4 regions of the Priestia sp. YIM B13491 genome follow, and region 3 is predicted to be linked to each of the others. Evidence: riboswitches for the same ligand, from Rfam matches in the RefSeq annotation. Region 3 holds a riboswitch; each other region holds the start of a gene.
The links. A riboswitch is a leader RNA that binds a small molecule or an ion and turns the genes downstream of it on or off. The one in region 3 is predicted to bind cobalamin.

Region 1 (4,206 bases), on a different contig from region 3:
GGGAACGCCCATGAAAATCGGACGTCATCCCAGTTTAGAATATTTGAGCTCTTGCCGTTGATGATTCCTGTCGAACGGTTCGGAGCTGTTTCGTTCATTAATTCTCGTTTTAACATGCTTGTCATCAATTATTCACTCCTTTTAACTATGACAGCTTTCACATTCTTCAATGACTTCACTTGATGTTGAACGTACGTAGTAGGTCGTTTTTAACTTTTCTTTCCATGCCGTCATATGAAGATCCAGCAGCTCTTTTGCTCGGATATCATTTTGCACATATAAGTTGAATGAAATGGATTGATCAATATGGCGCTGGCGCTTGGCGTTTTGCTTAATGCTCCAGTGCTGATCAATTAAATAAACGGACTTATAATACCAGTTTGTTGCTGGTGATAAATCCGGTGCCGTCACCGGGATTTTATAGTTTTTCTTTTCCTCTGAATAAAACTTACGGAAAATCGGATCAATACTTGCAGTAGAACCCGCGATAATAGATGTTGATGAATTAGGTGCTACAGCCATTAAGTAGCCATTTCTTATCCCATTGTTTTGAACTTCGTTACGCAGTTCACTCCACGCTTCGCTTGTGTATTTACGTGTTTCAAAATAAGCGCCTGACTCAAAATCTGAGCCTTTAAATAATGGATATGCACCTTTTTCTTTAGCTAAGTTCATGCTTGCCTGTACGGTTAAGTAAGCGATTTGCTCATACAATTCATCGCAATATGCTACCGCTTCATCTGTTTCCCATGCTATTTTCTTTAAGGCAAGCAAATGGTTCCAACCAAATGTGCCAAGCCCTACTGCGCGGTACTTTTGGTTTGTTAGTTTTGCTTGAAGTACCGGCAAATCATTTAACTCAATAACGTTATCAAGCATGCGTACTTGAATTGGAATTAAACGTTCAAGCACATCTTCAGTTACGGCTCTCGCTAAGTTGATAGAAGAAAGATTACATACAACAAAATCGCCCGGATTCTTTGTAATAATAATTTTTCCGTCTTCCGTAATTTCCTCTGTTACGACCGTTGTGCTTTGGTTTTGCGTAATTTCTGTACATAAGTTGCTGCAGTAGATCATGCCCTCGTGGCGGTTTTGATTAGCTCGGTTAACCGTATCACGATAGAACATATAAGGCGTCCCCGTTTCAAGCTGCGAAAGCATAATGCGCTTGAAGATTTCAATAGCAGGTACTGTCTCTCTTGAAAGCTGTTCATTATTTACACACTCAGCGTAACGAGTGCGGAACGAACCGCTGCCTTCTTCTTCATCATAAAAATCTTCTAACGAGTAGCCCATCAGCGTACGAACTTCGTGAGGATCGAATAAGTGCCAGTCTTCACGTGCTTCTACTTTTTCCATAAACAAATCTGGCAAACATACGCCAGTGAATAAATCATGCGTGCGCTGGCGTTCGTCACCATTGTTCAACCGCGCGTCTAAGAATGAAAAGATGTCTTTATGCCATACGTCTAAATATACGGCAATAGCCCCTTGTCGTTGACCTAGCTGATCGACACTTACAGCCGTATTATTTAGCTGTTTCATCCATGGAATTGTTCCTGATGATACGCCTTTAAAACCTTTTATATCACTTCCTCGGCTTCTAATATGACCGAGGTAGACACCAATTCCGCCTCCATTTTTACTAAGCGTGGCCAAATCTGTATTGCTATCATAAATACCGCGTAAGCTGTCATCAATCGTATCAATAAAGCAGCTAGATAGCTGTCCGTAGCTCTTTCCTGCGTTTGAAAGCGTTGGTGTGGCAACCGTCATATATAGACTAGAAAGCGCCCAGTACGCTTCTTTTACTAATGCTGTTCGATTTTCTTTCTTTTCTTGAGACATCAGCGTCATAGCAATGATAAGAAAACGTTCTTGCGGTAATTCGTATACGCGCTTATCATGTGATGTCGCTAAATAGCGATCTGCTAATGTCAACAATCCAATGTATGTAAATAAACGATCGCGTTCAGGAATAATGACTGAAGCAATTTCATTAATTTCTTCTTCTGTATATGTTTTTAATAGCTGTTTATTATAAATGCCGATTTTTGTTAGTTCTTGAATAAGCTGATAAAACGAACCGTACTTCTCTTTTTTATCATAACCTCGGTTGTCCGCTGCTTTTCGATATAGTTCGTTTAAGTAGACGTCTGCCGCTACGTACGTCCAATCTGGTTCTTCCATTGAAATACGCTCTAAGGCTGCTAAAATTAGGACGTTTGCAACCTTTTCGTCCGTCATATTTTCCTTTACTGTAACAGTTTGAATAACCTTTTCCTCATACAAAGAAAAATCAAGCTGCGTAAATTCATTTTTTAAACGTTCAATATATGCAGTTAATTCATGTAGAATTGTAGGCTTTAATGTATTCACCATAAATATGGCTCCTCTCTTCACTTCAAAATAAAAAATCGCTCACCGTACCTCGGTGAGCGAATAGAACGAAGATAGAAGAAGACACTAAGTCTTTTCTCAATCCTCGCTCTACCCTCTCACCTCCCGAAGAAGATAAAACGACATAAAAAAGGCAGGTCTCCTGACTTATGCTTCTTTTTACTTTAAGGCCTTCCCATGATGTTTACTCACAGTGGATCTCCTTATTTCATCAGCATTCACAGTTGCGGGGACAGCTTTGGATTTTCACCAAATTCCCTTTTAAGTCTTTTTATCAGACACCTTTTTCACTGGAAAACACAAAATATAGTATTTTATTATCGATTTCAAAACAACATATTGTGTTATGTTATAAACACATTATATAGGACAACTTAGAAAACTATCAACCTATTTTCAAAAATAATTTTGTTTTTTACGATAAAACTCTTCGACTTTTTTCATCAAACTATTCCATCATAACATGTTTTGACACGCTTGATAGAACAATGTGCTCTTTTTAAAAAATTTGTCCTATTTTTCTACTAAACATTGACAACCTCAATAAAAAAAACCGTTTTACATAAAAAACGGTTTTTAATTATTGGTATTCTTTTTCAAATGCTGTGATTGTTTTGATAAAGTTTTTATCGATATCGTATCCTATCCCCGGTTTTCCCTTCACCTTTATTACTCCAGCTTCTACCTCTACTTCGGGCTTAATAATATCTTTTTCCCAATAGCGAGATGACGCAGAAATATCACCTGGTATCGTGAAAGAAGGCAATGTCGCAAGGGCGATGTTATGAGCTCTTGAAATCCCGGCTTCTAACATTCCGCCAACCCAAAGTCTTACACCATACTGGGCGCACAAATCATGAATTTGCTTTGCTACGGACATTCCGCCAACTCGACCGATTTTCACATTGATAATCTTACAGCTTCTTTGTTCAATTGCATGACGTGCATCTTCATAGCTCACAATACTTTCATCTAAGCAAATTGGCGTCTGCATTTGCTTTTGTAACAATCGATGATCAAGGATATCATCAGAACTTAACGGCTGTTCGATCATCATTAAATTCAATTCATCTAGTTTCTTCAATGAATCACTATCGCTTAACGTATAGGCTGAATTGGCATCAGCCATAAGAGGAATGCTTGGAAATTCATCTCGAATTTGTTTCAGTAGCTCATAGTCAGCACCCGGCTTAATTTTCACTTTAAAGCGCTTATAGCCATCTTTCATGTAAGTCTTTATTTGTTCTTTCATTATGGAAATATCATTTAAGCCAACTACCACTCCAGCTTCTACAGCAGACCTTACTCCTCCAATTACTTCAGATAACGGTTTGTTCTGCCGCTTTGCATACAAATCCCATACAGCACAGTCTAAAGCTGCTTTAGCCATGTTATTTCGCTTTAGAGGTTTGAATAACTTTTGAACATCCTCTGGTTTTTGAAGCTGCTGATGAAGAAGCGAGGGAATTAAAAAATCGTCTAACATATGAAAACACGTCTGAATCGTTTCTTCCGTATACCAAGGAGATGAAAAAGCAACTACTTCTCCCCACCCTGTAAATCCTTGTTCATCTTCTACTTCAAGCAAAATCAATTCTCGATCCTGCACTGTACCATAGCTTGTTGAAAAAGGAGAAAGAAGCTTCATGTCAATTTTATAAAGATGTACTTTTTTTATAATCATCGATTAGCTCCCTTTCTGTATGAACGATGATAGCTTCCGGCGTATGATTTTATTAGAAGCCGTTCGCGGCAGCTCCTCTACTCGAACGAAATACTTTGGAAGTTTGTACTTTGCTAAAA
Region 2 (4,206 bases), on a different contig from region 3:
TCTGGTTTGTTTTGCAGACTCAACCATCACTTTTAAAGCTTCAACCGTCTCGCTGATTCCTCTTGTTTTAAGGCCGCAGTCGGGATTAATCCAAAATAATGCAGGATCAAGCACCTTTAGAGCACGGTCAATGTTTCGCTGAAGCTCTTCAAGCTTCGGTACACGCGGGCTGTGGATATCATATACGCCAAGTCCAATTCCTTGATTATACGTATGTTTTTCAAACGCATAAATTAATTCGCCGTGGCTTTTAGATGTTTCAATAGAAATCACGTCGGCATCCAGCGCTTTAATCGCATCAATAATTTCTTCGAATTCCGAATAGCACATATGCGTGTGAATTTGCGTCTCGTTTTGCACCGATACCGTCGCTAGTTTAAATGCATACACCGCAGCATTTAAGTAACTGTTCCAGTTTTCTCGTTTTAACGGCAATCCTTCACGCAGCGCCGGTTCATCTACTTGAATCATTGAAATGCCCTGACTTTCAAGTGCTTCTACTTCTTTTCTAAGAGCAAGCGCAATTTGATTTGCCACGTCGTAGCGCGGGATATCATCACGCACAAACGACCAGTTTAAAATCGTAATCGGACCCGTCAGCATTCCTTTAACCGGCTTATTGGTTAGAGACTGTGCGTAGACCGTTTCTTTGATCGTCATCGCCTGCTCATACGATACATCTCCGTAAATAAGCGGCGGCTTCACGCAGCGAGAACCGTAAGATTGCACCCAGCCAAACTTCGTAAACTGAAAGCCTCCTAATTTCTCACCGAAGTATTCGACCATATCCGTACGCTCAAACTCTCCGTGCACAAGGACATCTAAGCCGATGTCTTCTTGAATTTCAATCCATTTTTTTATTTCCTCGTTAATGTACGCTTCATATGCTTCATCGCTTAACTCGCCTTTACGCCATTTTAGACGCTCTTTTCGCACTTCTTTTGTTTGCGGAAAGCTTCCAATCGTTGTCGTTGGAAGAAGCGGCAGTTGAAACGCTTCTTGCTGAACGCGCTGACGCACGTCAAACGGCGCTTGTCGCTCTGCTTTATAGCTGTGCAGCTGCTTCAGCTCTTTTTGCACGTCTTGATGATTTCGAAAAGATGATCCATTTAATGCTTGAATTGCCTGCTTGCTTACGCTTATTCCTTCTTCTATTGCTTCTTTTCCTTGCTGCGCCGCTTTTGTTAACAGCGTAATTTCCTTCAGCTTTTCATCTGCAAAAGAGAGCGCATTTTTCAATACTGGATCAATCGTCTCTTCATTTTTCACCGTGACAGGAACATGTAGTAGACTTGATGAAGGCTGCAGGATCAAACGATCTTTTGATACGGCTTCTTCAATTTCACTGATCGTTAAAAGCTGCTCGTCCAAATTTTCACGCCAAATGTTTCGTCCGTCAATCACTCCTGCTGCCAGCACTTTATCACTCGGAAAACCATATTTATTAAGAGCCGTGAGATTTTCGCCTCGGTCATGCACAAAGTCTAAACCGATTCCTTCAACAGGAAGAGACACAACTTCTTTGTAGTGATCAACGCTGTCAAAATACGTTTGCAAAATGATTTTTACATTCGGTGCCGCTTCCTTCAAAGTTTGATAGACTTCTGTGTAAAGTGCCAGGTCTTCTTTTGATAGCGTTGTAGATAAAATCGGCTCATCTATCTGTACCCACTCTACTCCTTCTGCCTGAAGCTCAGCTAAAATAGTCGCATACAGAGGAACAAATTGTTCAACTATTTCTTTAAACTCATTTTTTTTATATCCTTTTGACAGTTTCACAAATGTTACTGGACCTAAAATCACGGGCTTGCCTTCAATATTCAGCTTCTGTTTTGCTTCTTTGTAAAACTGAAGCGGGCGATTTTCTACAAGAGACGGCGTACATTCCTCAAGCTCTGGTACGATGTAGTGATAATTTGTGTTAAACCATTTTGTCATCGTAGAGGCTACCGCACCTTTTGTTCCTCGGGCGATGTCAAAATACGTTTCAAGCGATACCGGTCCTCCGTCATAATCAAAGCGCTTTGGCACTAGACCAAACATAGTCGCTGTATCTAGCACGTGATCGTATAAACTGAAATCGCCGACTGGAATCAATTCAATTTCTGCATCACGCTGTTTTTTCAGATGCCCTAGACGAAGAGATTCAATTTCCTGCAGAAAGATATCTTTCTCTAGTTTTCCTGCCCAAAACTGCTCAAGCGCTTTTTTCCATTCTCGTTTTTCACCAATTCTTGGATAACCTAAGTTTGAACTTTTTACACTGCTCATTTTTTCCACTCCCTGTATATTTTTTATCGGTAAACTAAAAAATCTCTCTTTTCGAAATGAAAAGAGAGATGATACGCATACTTAACTAAAGTTGAGATAGCCTGTTTTTCTCAACACGTATTCCTCACTCCTCTCTATATCCCGTAGAGCTTAAGTGCATACAACAGGCAGGTCTCCTGACTTAGGTTCATCGCTTCTTATCCCTTCCCATTTCAACATGAAACAGTGGTTAATAAGTTGCTCCCCATTACAGTGGCGGGACCGCGCCGGCTTTTCACCGGTCTTCCCTTTTAAGCTGCGTACATTCGTTACACAGCACCTGATGCATTTTTATAAAATTGTTCATTCAAAACATATTCACATAAAATAAAAAGCCTCTCTATCACGAATAGAGAGGCATAGTATCTATGAAATCCTCTCTTATCTTTCAAAGCTGTACGCTTTGCAGGATGTAGCACCTTTTCAACAAGAATGTTAAATGGTTGCCGGGCTTCACAGGGCCAGTCCCTCCGCCTCTCTCAATAAGAGTTTTAATTGTTTATAATATTTTGAATGTAGAGTCATTTTAACACCTTAGATTTATGTTGTCAAAAAAATTTTTAAAAAATCAGTTTTCAGGAGGTGCTGACGCTAATTTTTGCCTTAACAATTTGTAATCATCTTTTCGATGTGTTTCAATTAAATCTTTTGCTCCCTGGTGATATCCTGACGAATAGATATACTCTACCGCTGTTTCGATAAGCTTTCTTTTTTCTTCGGCACACTCCCGGTCCATTAAGGGGAACAGTCTACCTAAAAGGTCATTTAAATCTTCCTTGATAAAACGATCAAGTCCTTCTTGCATCTTTTCGTTTGCCATGATTGCTCCTCCATTTGCTGTGTATGTTCTAAGCCTCTATAAGCAGGCATTTCACTGTAAATGTTAAGATAAAGTTAAGTCATTAAACAGTATATCAAGTGAATGTTTTTCTTTAATTACATATGTAATACAAATATATGACAAATATAGAGAATATATCATCATTCATTATCTATTATAACGTTTGACTTAGCCTTCTGCTACAAGGTTTCGTTAAGAGTTATGCACATTTTTCCAAAAGAGGTTGAGACATAACGAAATGAATTCAATCTAAAGGCAAATGGGATACATGAGCTGAATCCCTTGTGACAACGCAGTTGATTTCCGTACGAGATTTCGATTTTTGCGGGAGTCTTCGTCTTGTCCTCCAATCACCTGCTAGAAAGACCTATACACATGAAACCTACGTTTACCCTAACCAAAAAACGAACCACTAATCACACATCTTGATCGATGATTCGTTTCACTTCGTCTAAAACCCTTTTGTTCCAGCCTCTTTTTTTGAACCTAGCTTTCTACTTTCTTGTTTTTACAAACAATTTCTTCGAGGTCGTCCAAAATCCTTCCAAAGAAGAGGTCCTAAAATGTCGTACCTGCTTACAAAAAACTCCGTAAAATTATAATTGTTTAAAATTAAAGGCGGCTCAAAATCAAGGGGGGCACCGGCGCCTCCTGACAATACAAAATCAGTGCCTCTTCCAAGCGTAAACGACCCGTTTCTGTTTTTTCTAATAAACTGCTCGTCATACGCATGCACGTGGCTGACTAACACTTTTTTCACGCGGTGTTCTTGAATTAAATCAAAAAATTCTTGACTTTGAGTAGTCGTTACAGGAAACCCTTCAAGGTTTGTCCACCGGCCAATATTTGGCTGGGCATGCATAGCTAAAACGGTATTACGAGGAGCATCCTCCAGCTGCTGCTCTAAATAATTCAGCTCTCTATCTGTAAATCCATATATTTTATTCTTGGGACTGATAATATTATTTAGTGCGATGCATCGGAAGTTGAAGACAGGAATATCGATGACCCAGTGTACTTTTCCGATAGTAGCTCTGAAGTTTTCTAGGTTGCTT
Region 3 (4,206 bases):
GATGCCCGGCTTTTTTGTTTGGAGCTGCCTGTTATCTTTTTTGAAACATATGGTAAAATAAAAGAAATGAGAGACAAAGGAAGTGTCATAATGACGGAAACTGTTCAGTTAATTAAAAAGCTTGTTTCGATTCCCAGTCCTTCTGGAAATACAGAAAAGGTAATTTCATTTGTCGAAGACTATGTAAAAGAGCTAAATATTCAAACGTATCGCAATCGAAAAGGGGGCTTAGTCGCTACTATTCCCGGTAAAGATACAGATCACCACCGCATGCTGACGGCTCATGTCGATACATTAGGTGCTATGGTAAAAGAAATCAAACCGAGTGGACGTCTGAAAATCGACCTGATTGGAGGGTTTCGCTACAATTCTATTGAAGGAGAATATTGTGAAATTGAAACTTCATCAGGAGAAGTATTTAAAGGAACCATCCTTATGCATCAAACATCTGTTCATGTGTATAAAGATGCAGGGAAAGCTGAGCGGAATCAAGAAAATATAGAAATTCGATTGGATGAAAAAGTACATAGCGCAGAAGATGTTCGCAGTCTTGGAATTGAAGTCGGCGACTTTGTTTCGTTTGATCCTCGTGTAGAAATAACAAAAAGCGGTTTTATTAAATCTCGTCATCTCGATGATAAAGCAAGCGTAGCTTTATTGCTTCAGCTCATGAAAATAATTCAAGAAGAACAGATCGAACTGCCATACACTACGCATTTTCTCATTTCAAATAATGAAGAAATTGGATACGGAGGAAATTCGAACATTACGCCTCAAACAGTAGAATACTTAGCGGTTGATATGGGTGCTATGGGAGATGGACAATCTACTGATGAATACACCGTGTCTATTTGTGTAAAAGATTCAAGCGGCCCATATCATTACGGTTTGAGAAAGCATTTAGTGGAGCTAGCTAAGCAGCATGATATTCAGTACAAATTAGATATTTATCCGTTTTACGGATCAGATGCTTCTGCTGCTATTCGTGCCGGACACGATATCGTACACGGCTTGATTGGTCCAGGAATTGATTCTTCTCATGCGTTTGAGAGAACGCATCAAGATTCATTGAATCATACGTATAAGCTTCTCTATTACTATGTTCAGTCGAACATGATTCTGCTTTAAGAAAGGGATATTTAATTAGTGTATTTTTATGCAAAGGAAAGAACAGAACGGGATTGTGATGTCTGTTCTTTCCTTTCTTAAAAAAGAAGCCGGCTGTCTGGCTTCTTTTTTTTTATAAATACTATATATTTTTTTACTGGTGAATCAACAGTTGGTTAAAAAAGCACCTTTTTAAAAAGGTACAATACTGCTTAAACCTTTTGTACATTTTGTTCATTTACAGAAGTTAAAATGTTTTTAAATTTTTAAAAGTTTCTTGTGACAAGTTTTGTAGAATGGGTTTTCAAAAGGAAATGGTTTCGTCATAATGTGGATATAGCGATCACTACAATAATCGGAGGCGAATCTTTTCATGTGGGTACTGACGGTATATGCTGGAAAAGAAATGAAAATGTTTGAATTTGAAACTGAAAAGCAGGCGAGAGAAGCTTTTGCCAAAACAAATGGCTGTAAAGTTCTTTCAGAAGTCGTGTATTATAATGATCCTCATTTAACATTGGTAGCTATATAAGTAGAAAAACAAGAGCTGATTTTTTGCTCTTGTTTTTTTATGGCTCTTTATATCCTATAAAAAGAATAGAGTTGAAATAAAAAAAAATGTACGCTATGATATGGTAGTTACTTCTATTATTCTGATAGTTTAAAAGGTTCATATATATCAAACAGCAACAGTAAAGATGCCAAGAAGGCTTAATAGGGAAACTGGTGAAAGACCAGTACTGCCCCCGCAACTGTAAGTGTGGACGAACGAGTATAACCACTGTGGAAAAATCACGGGAAGGTTCTCAAGTAGAATGATACACAAGTCAGGAGACCTGTCTTTATTGTGAAGTTTCTATTTCTCCGGGGAGCGGGAAGGGAAACGTTGGCTTAAAGTGGCATTCGTGTACACTCTTATTCTGACGTTTTACCCGCTCGCATATTAGCGAAGCGGGTTTTTCTCGTATCGCAAAACTACATATCGTGCAAAAAAGGTGCGCAATGTCCACATTGCGTTAAATGGGAAGTCTGGTGTGAAGCCAGCGCGGTACCCGCCACTGTGAAGATGAGCTGATTGCATATGCCACTGTATTCGGGAAGGCGCAATCAAGTGATGAATCGAAGTCAGGAAACCAGCCTTTTTCTAATGCGAAGCTTACCCTACGGGATATAGGTGGAAGTGCAAAAACTTAGTTTGAATTTTTCTGCGCCTCTATCATTGATAGAGGCGCTTTTTTTAGTAAAGGAGCGAATGAGTGTGACGACGTGGAACTTAAATGGAACAAAACATCACGTATTGATTTGTAATGGAAGCAGCTGTATGAGAAAAGGTGGAGAAGAAGCCACGCAAGCTATTCGAAATAAAGTGACAGAACTGGATTTGGATGAAACGGTTCATACAACGCGTACACGTTGTAACGGACGATGCAAAGATGCTCCTGTAGCTATCGTCTATCCTTCAGGAGATTGGTACAAGCAGGTCACTGAAACCGTGGCTCATCGGATTGTCGAAGAACATTTAGCAGGAGGCTGCAGTATAAAGGAATCGCTTATTTATGAATATGATCAAAATGGTTTCGTTTCTCCGGAAAACAGTGACTCCATAGAAGGAATTGACAAAGTAAAAAGTAACGCATAAAGGAGGAGCTAGCATGAAAGGTAAACTTTTAGTTATTGGATTTGGGCCGGGAAGCTTTGAACATATTACACAGCGAGCAAGAGAAGCCATTCAAGAAAGTGATATGATCATCGGTTACAAAACCTATGTGGAATTAATTCAAGGACTGTTAACGAATCAGCAAATTATTAGTACGGGAATGACCGAAGAAGTAAGCCGTGCACAGGAAGCTGTAAAGCAAGCTGAAGCAGGAAAAACCGTAGCTGTCATTTCGAGCGGAGATGCGGGAGTATACGGAATGGCAGGCCTTGTGTATGAAGTGTTGATTGAAAAAGGCTGGAAAAAAGAAACGGGCGTAGAGCTGGAAGTAATTCCTGGCATTTCGGCTATCAATTCATGCGCATCTCTCCTTGGAGCGCCCGTGATGCACGATGCTTGTACAATTAGTTTAAGTGACCACCTTACGCCTTGGGAGCTAATCGAAAAAAGAATTGAAGCAGCTGCACAAGCAGATTTTGTAGTGGCTTTTTACAACCCAAAGAGCGGAAGACGAACAAGACAAATTGTTGAAGCGCAAAGAATTCTATTAAAGTATCGTTCCCCTGATACGCCTGTTGGTCTTGTGAAAAGCGCTTATCGTGACCGTGAAGAAGTCGTAATGACCAACTTAAAAGACATGTTAAATCATGAAATTGGCATGCTGACTACCGTTGTTGTCGGAAATTCATCTACGTTCTTTTACGACGATTTAATGATTACACCGCGCGGATATCAGCGAAAATATACCCTCAACCAAACGGAGCAGCCGCTAAGACCGCATCAGCGACTTCGAAAAGAAGCAGAACCATGGGCTCTCGATCAAGAAGAGACTGTAAAGCAAACAGCTTCGACTATTGAAGCAATTCAGACCAAAACAGAAGAAACAGCAACTTCACGAGCTCTTGCAGAAGAAGCGCTTCAAGCAATTTTAGGTGAACCTACTTCTGCGGTCGTACGTCAGCCAGTACAGTCTATTTTCGAAGTGGCGGTTAGTCCAGGACTTGCCAATAAGAAATTCACGCCTGTTCAAATGACAACACTAGCAGAAGTTGTTGGTGAAAAAGGTACGATGGAGTATACACCTGACCATCAAATCAAACTGCAAATCCCAACGGCTCAGCCAGATGTGATTATTAAAAAGCTCCAAGCAGCTTCCTTTTTACTATCTCCGGTCGGAGATGTGTTCACAATTAAAGCGTGTGATTTTTGTGACGGAGAAAAAAGCGATGCTATTCCACATACGGAAGAATTACAAAAACGCCTCGGGGGAATGGACATGCCAAAAGAGCTGAAGCTTGGTATTAATGGATGCGGTATGGCTTGCTATGGCGCTGTTCAAGAAGATATCGGCATTGTCTATAGAAAAGGTGCGTTTGATTTATTTTTAGGAGCTAAAACGGTTGGACGCAATGCGCATTCAGGTCAAATTGTGGCGGAAGGTA
Region 4 (4,206 bases), on a different contig from region 3:
TGGTTGAAGTAGATTTCGGGGAGCATCAAAAGTTTCTTTTCAAGTGGGCCTTTGGGACAACTATTGTGATGACAATTACAGCCATTTTAACGAATGCTATCTCCCTTTAGACTCTACCATAAAAAAGGAAGCCGACTACCATAAGGCAATCGGCTCACACATGTAGGATATTGATTTAACACTAACAAAGTACAACACAACACTAGTAATTATATAATATATTTCATTATTTTGAAAGCGATTTCATATATATTTTTAAAAATATTTTGTTATTTGTTTTTCATAGAAAAAAACCACGTTTCAGCCAATTCGAAACGTGGTTCTTTTCTGTAAGGACTTGCCCTACAGGCTATAAATGTAAGTAAGCTCATTATAGCATGAGCTCTTATCTAGATTCTATGGTAATTACTGTATAATATCGTTACATTACGACCGGTTGTATTTTTCTGTCCATGTGCAGCGTATTCCATGGCTCATCCTGTTCAGCAAGCCTTTCGATAAAATCTTGTGAAGTCCAGAATGGAATAGCCCCCGGTAAAAAAGGATGAGTATGCAGATACAACGTGTCATAAAAATGACTTTGAGCAAATTGTTCCACTGCCTTTAACAGCTGCTGTCCAATGCCTAGACGCCGATATGCTGGATCGACATAGCATTTTACAATCTCGGCTGCAGTTTTATGTTCATATCGCTTTTTTAATGCATGAAACCTTCCATCGTAAGCGTATAAACCAATTGTTCCAATTACTTGTTGATTTTCCGTGACAGCTGCAAAAAAAGCAGCGCCTTTCGCTTGAACATAATATTTATTAAAATGAAGCAAATCCACAGGAAGCTGATTTTTTTCCATCATAGGAAATAGCTCATTCCGCATATTCATGACAAACTGAATCACTTCCGCATCCTTTTCTTTTACTTCTTTAATTTGATACGTTTGTACTTCTTGCACGTTTACTGTCACATCCTTTTATCTATCATTGTATACTTTCTCGTTTTCCTACAGGAACAACACAATATTGACTATGGCGTTACGTCTAAATGCTGAGTCAGCATATAATACTCGCTTGGATTTGTGGTCCAGTTTTTCACTTTTTGATTATAAGCAACAACAATGTTTGGATATACAATCGATGACGTCAGCATTTCCTCATTAATCAAAGCGGTTGCTTGCTTAGCTAACTGATCTCGCTTTGCGTCATCTACTGTTGAATTTAACTGTTCTATCATTTTTGTTAGCTTATCGTCATCAATCCGGCTGGCATTTAAACCACCGCCCGGCAAATAGTTCGTACTTAAATAATAGCTTGCATCTCCTCTAGGTGCAGTGATAAGACTGTACAGTGCTAAATCCCAATCGTCTTTTGCCATTACATATTCATCGCTGTCCTCAACGAGATGAATCTTAATAGTAATTCCTAACTCTTTGGCATTAGACTGTATAAGCTGAGCAATCAAAGGAAGTTCTGGTAGAGAGCTGTATGTGACAAGAGAGAGCGATAGTGGCTTTCCATTTTTCATTGGTTTGTCATTTTTGATTTGATAGCCTGCTTTCTCTAAATATTTTTTAGCAGATGGCATACCTCTTTGCTCATTAGCATTATTATCAGCAAAAGGAAATTGAGGTAAAAATGGACCTCGAGCTGCTGCCGCTTGATTGTTCATGATGCTGCTGACAATTTCTTTTCGGTTCAGTAAGGTATCGATAGCTTTTCTTACATTTTCGTCTTTTAATGCGTCATTGGTTTGATTATAAAGTAATAAATGTGTACGCACACTGGGTACTCCACTTACCTTAAAAGACGGATCTGTTTGTAAAGTGCCCAAACTTTCTAAAGGCGGGCGATAAATAATATCCGCTGTTCCGGACTGAAGAGCCGCAACGCGCGCATTAGCATCTTCGTTAAATGCAAAGATCGCATTTTTTAATTTTACTTTCCCATTCCAATAATGTTCATATCTTTCTAACTTCACTTGATTTCCTTGATCGAAAGTCAAAACTTGAAATGGACCTGTGCCAATAGGCTTCTTAGCTATATTAGAAACATCAACATCTATAATAGCTGTGTTTGGATGTACTAACTCAGAAGGAAATTTAGGCATTGGTTCTTTTAATGTAATTGTCAGCGCATGACCGTTCGCTTTCATTTCTTTAATATTTAAAGCGTTTTTCATCGCATAACTTTGATCTATCGTTCTTTGAAGAGAAGACTTAACGGCATTTGCATCTAGCGCTTTACCATTTTGAAACGTAATATTCTTTCTTATCGTAAATGTCCACGTAAGACCGTTATCTTCCGTTTTCCACTTTTCAGCAAGCCAGGGCTTTATTTTTAAATCATTGCTGATTTTAACAAGCGTCTCCCCTACTCCCGCACGAACTGCTGTATAATTATCATCCGTATGAGGATCAAGCGTTGCAGATGTAAAATTAAATAAAAACGTCACACTTTTATCCGTTTTCTTTTTTTCTTTTATACTTATGCTCTCTTCATTAGGAGCACAAGCAGTGAGGCAAAGTAACACAAGAAATATCATAGATACGAGTTTTTTATTATTTATCATTGATTTTTCCACCTTCTATTTTAATACACAAAAAAAGCACTTCTAAAAAGAAGTGCTTGTCTTCAATACAAATTCAGATAAACGTATCCCTTGTTTATCTTATTTTTGATTCTGCCAAAACACCTCCCTATCCTCGTAGGTTATTGTGTGCTGCGATTTATGGCAGGTCTCCTGGCTTCAAGTCATTGCCTTATACCGCCTTCCCGTCTCTAAATAGACAGTGGCTTTTTGACATAAGGCTCCTTGTTACAGTGGCGGGACCGCTCCGGATTTGCACCGGATTCCCTTTTAAGGCAATTGAAAAACAATTGCCACCATAAAAGCTGGTTATTTAATTTAGTAGCGTGCTCTTGAAACTCTAGAAGTAGAAGCTGATGGTGAAACATCTTCATCATCAAATCCAGTGGCAATAACGGTTACCATCATTTCGTCCTTTAAATCTTCATTAATCACGGACCCAAAAATCATATTTAAGTCCTGATCAGAAGCAGACGTGACAATATCTGCTGCTTCCTGTACTTCGTAAAGACTCAAGCTGCTGCCGCTCGTAATGTTCAACAGCACGCCTCTTGCTCCATCAATCGATGCATCTAGCAGCGGACTAGAAATCGCTTTTTTCGCCGCTTCAATTGCCCGGTCTGATCCAGAAGCTCGTCCGATACCCATAAGCGCAAATCCTTGATTAGACATGATTGTTTTTACATCAGCAAAGTCAAGGTTAATCAGCCCCGGAACAGCGATTAAATCTGAAATACCTTGAATACCTTGGCGAAGAACATTATCTGCTTCACGGAATGCTTCAAGCATAGGCGTCTTTTTATCGACAATTTCAAGCAAGCGGTCGTTTGGAATCACAATAAGGGTATCTACCGATTCATTCATCGCAGTAATACCGCCTACTGCTTGCTTCGTACGTTTATTTCCTTCAAACTTGAACGGGCGAGTGACTACTCCAATTGTTAAAGCATTTAGTTCACGGGCAATTTGGGCAATAACCGGAGCTGCTCCAGTACCGGTTCCTCCACCCATGCCAGCTGTTACGAATACCATGTCTGCGCCTTGCAGTACTTCTTGAATTTGTTCTCTGCTTTCTTCGGCTGCTTCTCTTCCCACTTCTGGATTAGCTCCTGCACCTAATCCTCGCGTTAATGCAGCACCAATCTGCATTTTTACATCTGCTTTAGATAAGTTAAGCGCCTGAGCATCCGTATTAACGGCAATAAATTCTACTCCTTGTACACCATGTTCAATCATACGGTTAACGGTGTTATTTCCTCCACCGCCGACTCCAATTACTTTAATTCGCACTAGTGGCGATACATCTGCATCAAATCCAAACATTCTAAGTTCCTCCTCAATGATCAAAATTACTTTCTCTTCTTATCCGAAAAAACACGTGAAGAACCTTTTACTCCTATGTTTAACGCGTAACTGTTCTTTTGTTTTACAGATTTTATACATTTCTCTTTTAACCTTTAAATCTTTACATCTTTATGTAAATTTATTGTTGTTCTAAAATTAGTACGCCGAACTCTTTTATGGCTTTTCCACTCAAAACGGCATATAAGCTTATTGTATCATTCATTTGACAGATGTCTGTATTTAATTTTGAGTAAGATGTGACTAAGAGAATAATATTTTTAG

Region 1: it holds a riboswitch for cobalamin, as region 3 does, so the genes downstream of both, ACFX4E_RS00075 (ribonucleoside-diphosphate reductase subunit alpha) here and ACFX4E_RS21075 ((2Fe-2S) ferredoxin domain-containing protein) in region 3, are expected to answer to the same signal.
Region 2: it holds a riboswitch for cobalamin, as region 3 does, so the genes downstream of both, metE (5-methyltetrahydropteroyltriglutamate--homocysteine S-methyltransferase) here and ACFX4E_RS21075 ((2Fe-2S) ferredoxin domain-containing protein) in region 3, are expected to answer to the same signal.
Region 4: it holds a riboswitch for cobalamin, as region 3 does, so the genes downstream of both, nikA (nickel ABC transporter substrate-binding protein) here and ACFX4E_RS21075 ((2Fe-2S) ferredoxin domain-containing protein) in region 3, are expected to answer to the same signal.

Annotation. Positions count from the first base shown of each region.
Region 1 covers NZ_JBHZOR010000001.1:16,701-20,906, reverse strand. The annotation lists gene ACFX4E_RS00080 (ribonucleotide-diphosphate reductase subunit beta) at 1-125, opposite strand, end outside; gene ACFX4E_RS00075 (ribonucleoside-diphosphate reductase subunit alpha) at 142-2,385, opposite strand; cobalamin riboswitch at 2,519-2,704, opposite strand; gene menC (o-succinylbenzoate synthase) at 2,984-4,087, opposite strand; gene ACFX4E_RS00065 (o-succinylbenzoate--CoA ligase) at 4,091-4,206, opposite strand, start outside.
Region 2 covers NZ_JBHZOR010000003.1:653,096-657,301, forward strand. The annotation lists gene metE (5-methyltetrahydropteroyltriglutamate--homocysteine S-methyltransferase) at 1-2,271, opposite strand, end outside; cobalamin riboswitch at 2,421-2,609, opposite strand; SAM riboswitch class I at 2,689-2,799, opposite strand; gene ACFX4E_RS14560 (hypothetical protein) at 2,879-3,130, opposite strand; gene ACFX4E_RS14565 (metallophosphoesterase family protein) at 3,660-4,206, opposite strand, start outside.
Region 3 covers NZ_JBHZOR010000006.1:126,862-131,067, reverse strand. The annotation lists gene ACFX4E_RS21085 (M42 family metallopeptidase) at 91-1,128, shown strand; gene ACFX4E_RS21080 (hypothetical protein) at 1,481-1,639, shown strand; cobalamin riboswitch at 1,787-1,965, shown strand; cobalamin riboswitch at 2,084-2,263, shown strand; gene ACFX4E_RS21075 ((2Fe-2S) ferredoxin domain-containing protein) at 2,366-2,746, shown strand; gene cobJ (precorrin-3B C(17)-methyltransferase) at 2,760-4,206, shown strand, end outside.
Region 4 covers NZ_JBHZOR010000009.1:101,800-106,005, forward strand. The annotation lists gene ACFX4E_RS23955 (CitMHS family transporter) at 1-110, shown strand, start outside; gene ACFX4E_RS23960 (GNAT family N-acetyltransferase) at 422-949, opposite strand; gene nikA (nickel ABC transporter substrate-binding protein) at 1,021-2,562, opposite strand; cobalamin riboswitch at 2,706-2,896, opposite strand; gene ftsZ (cell division protein FtsZ) at 2,899-3,903, opposite strand.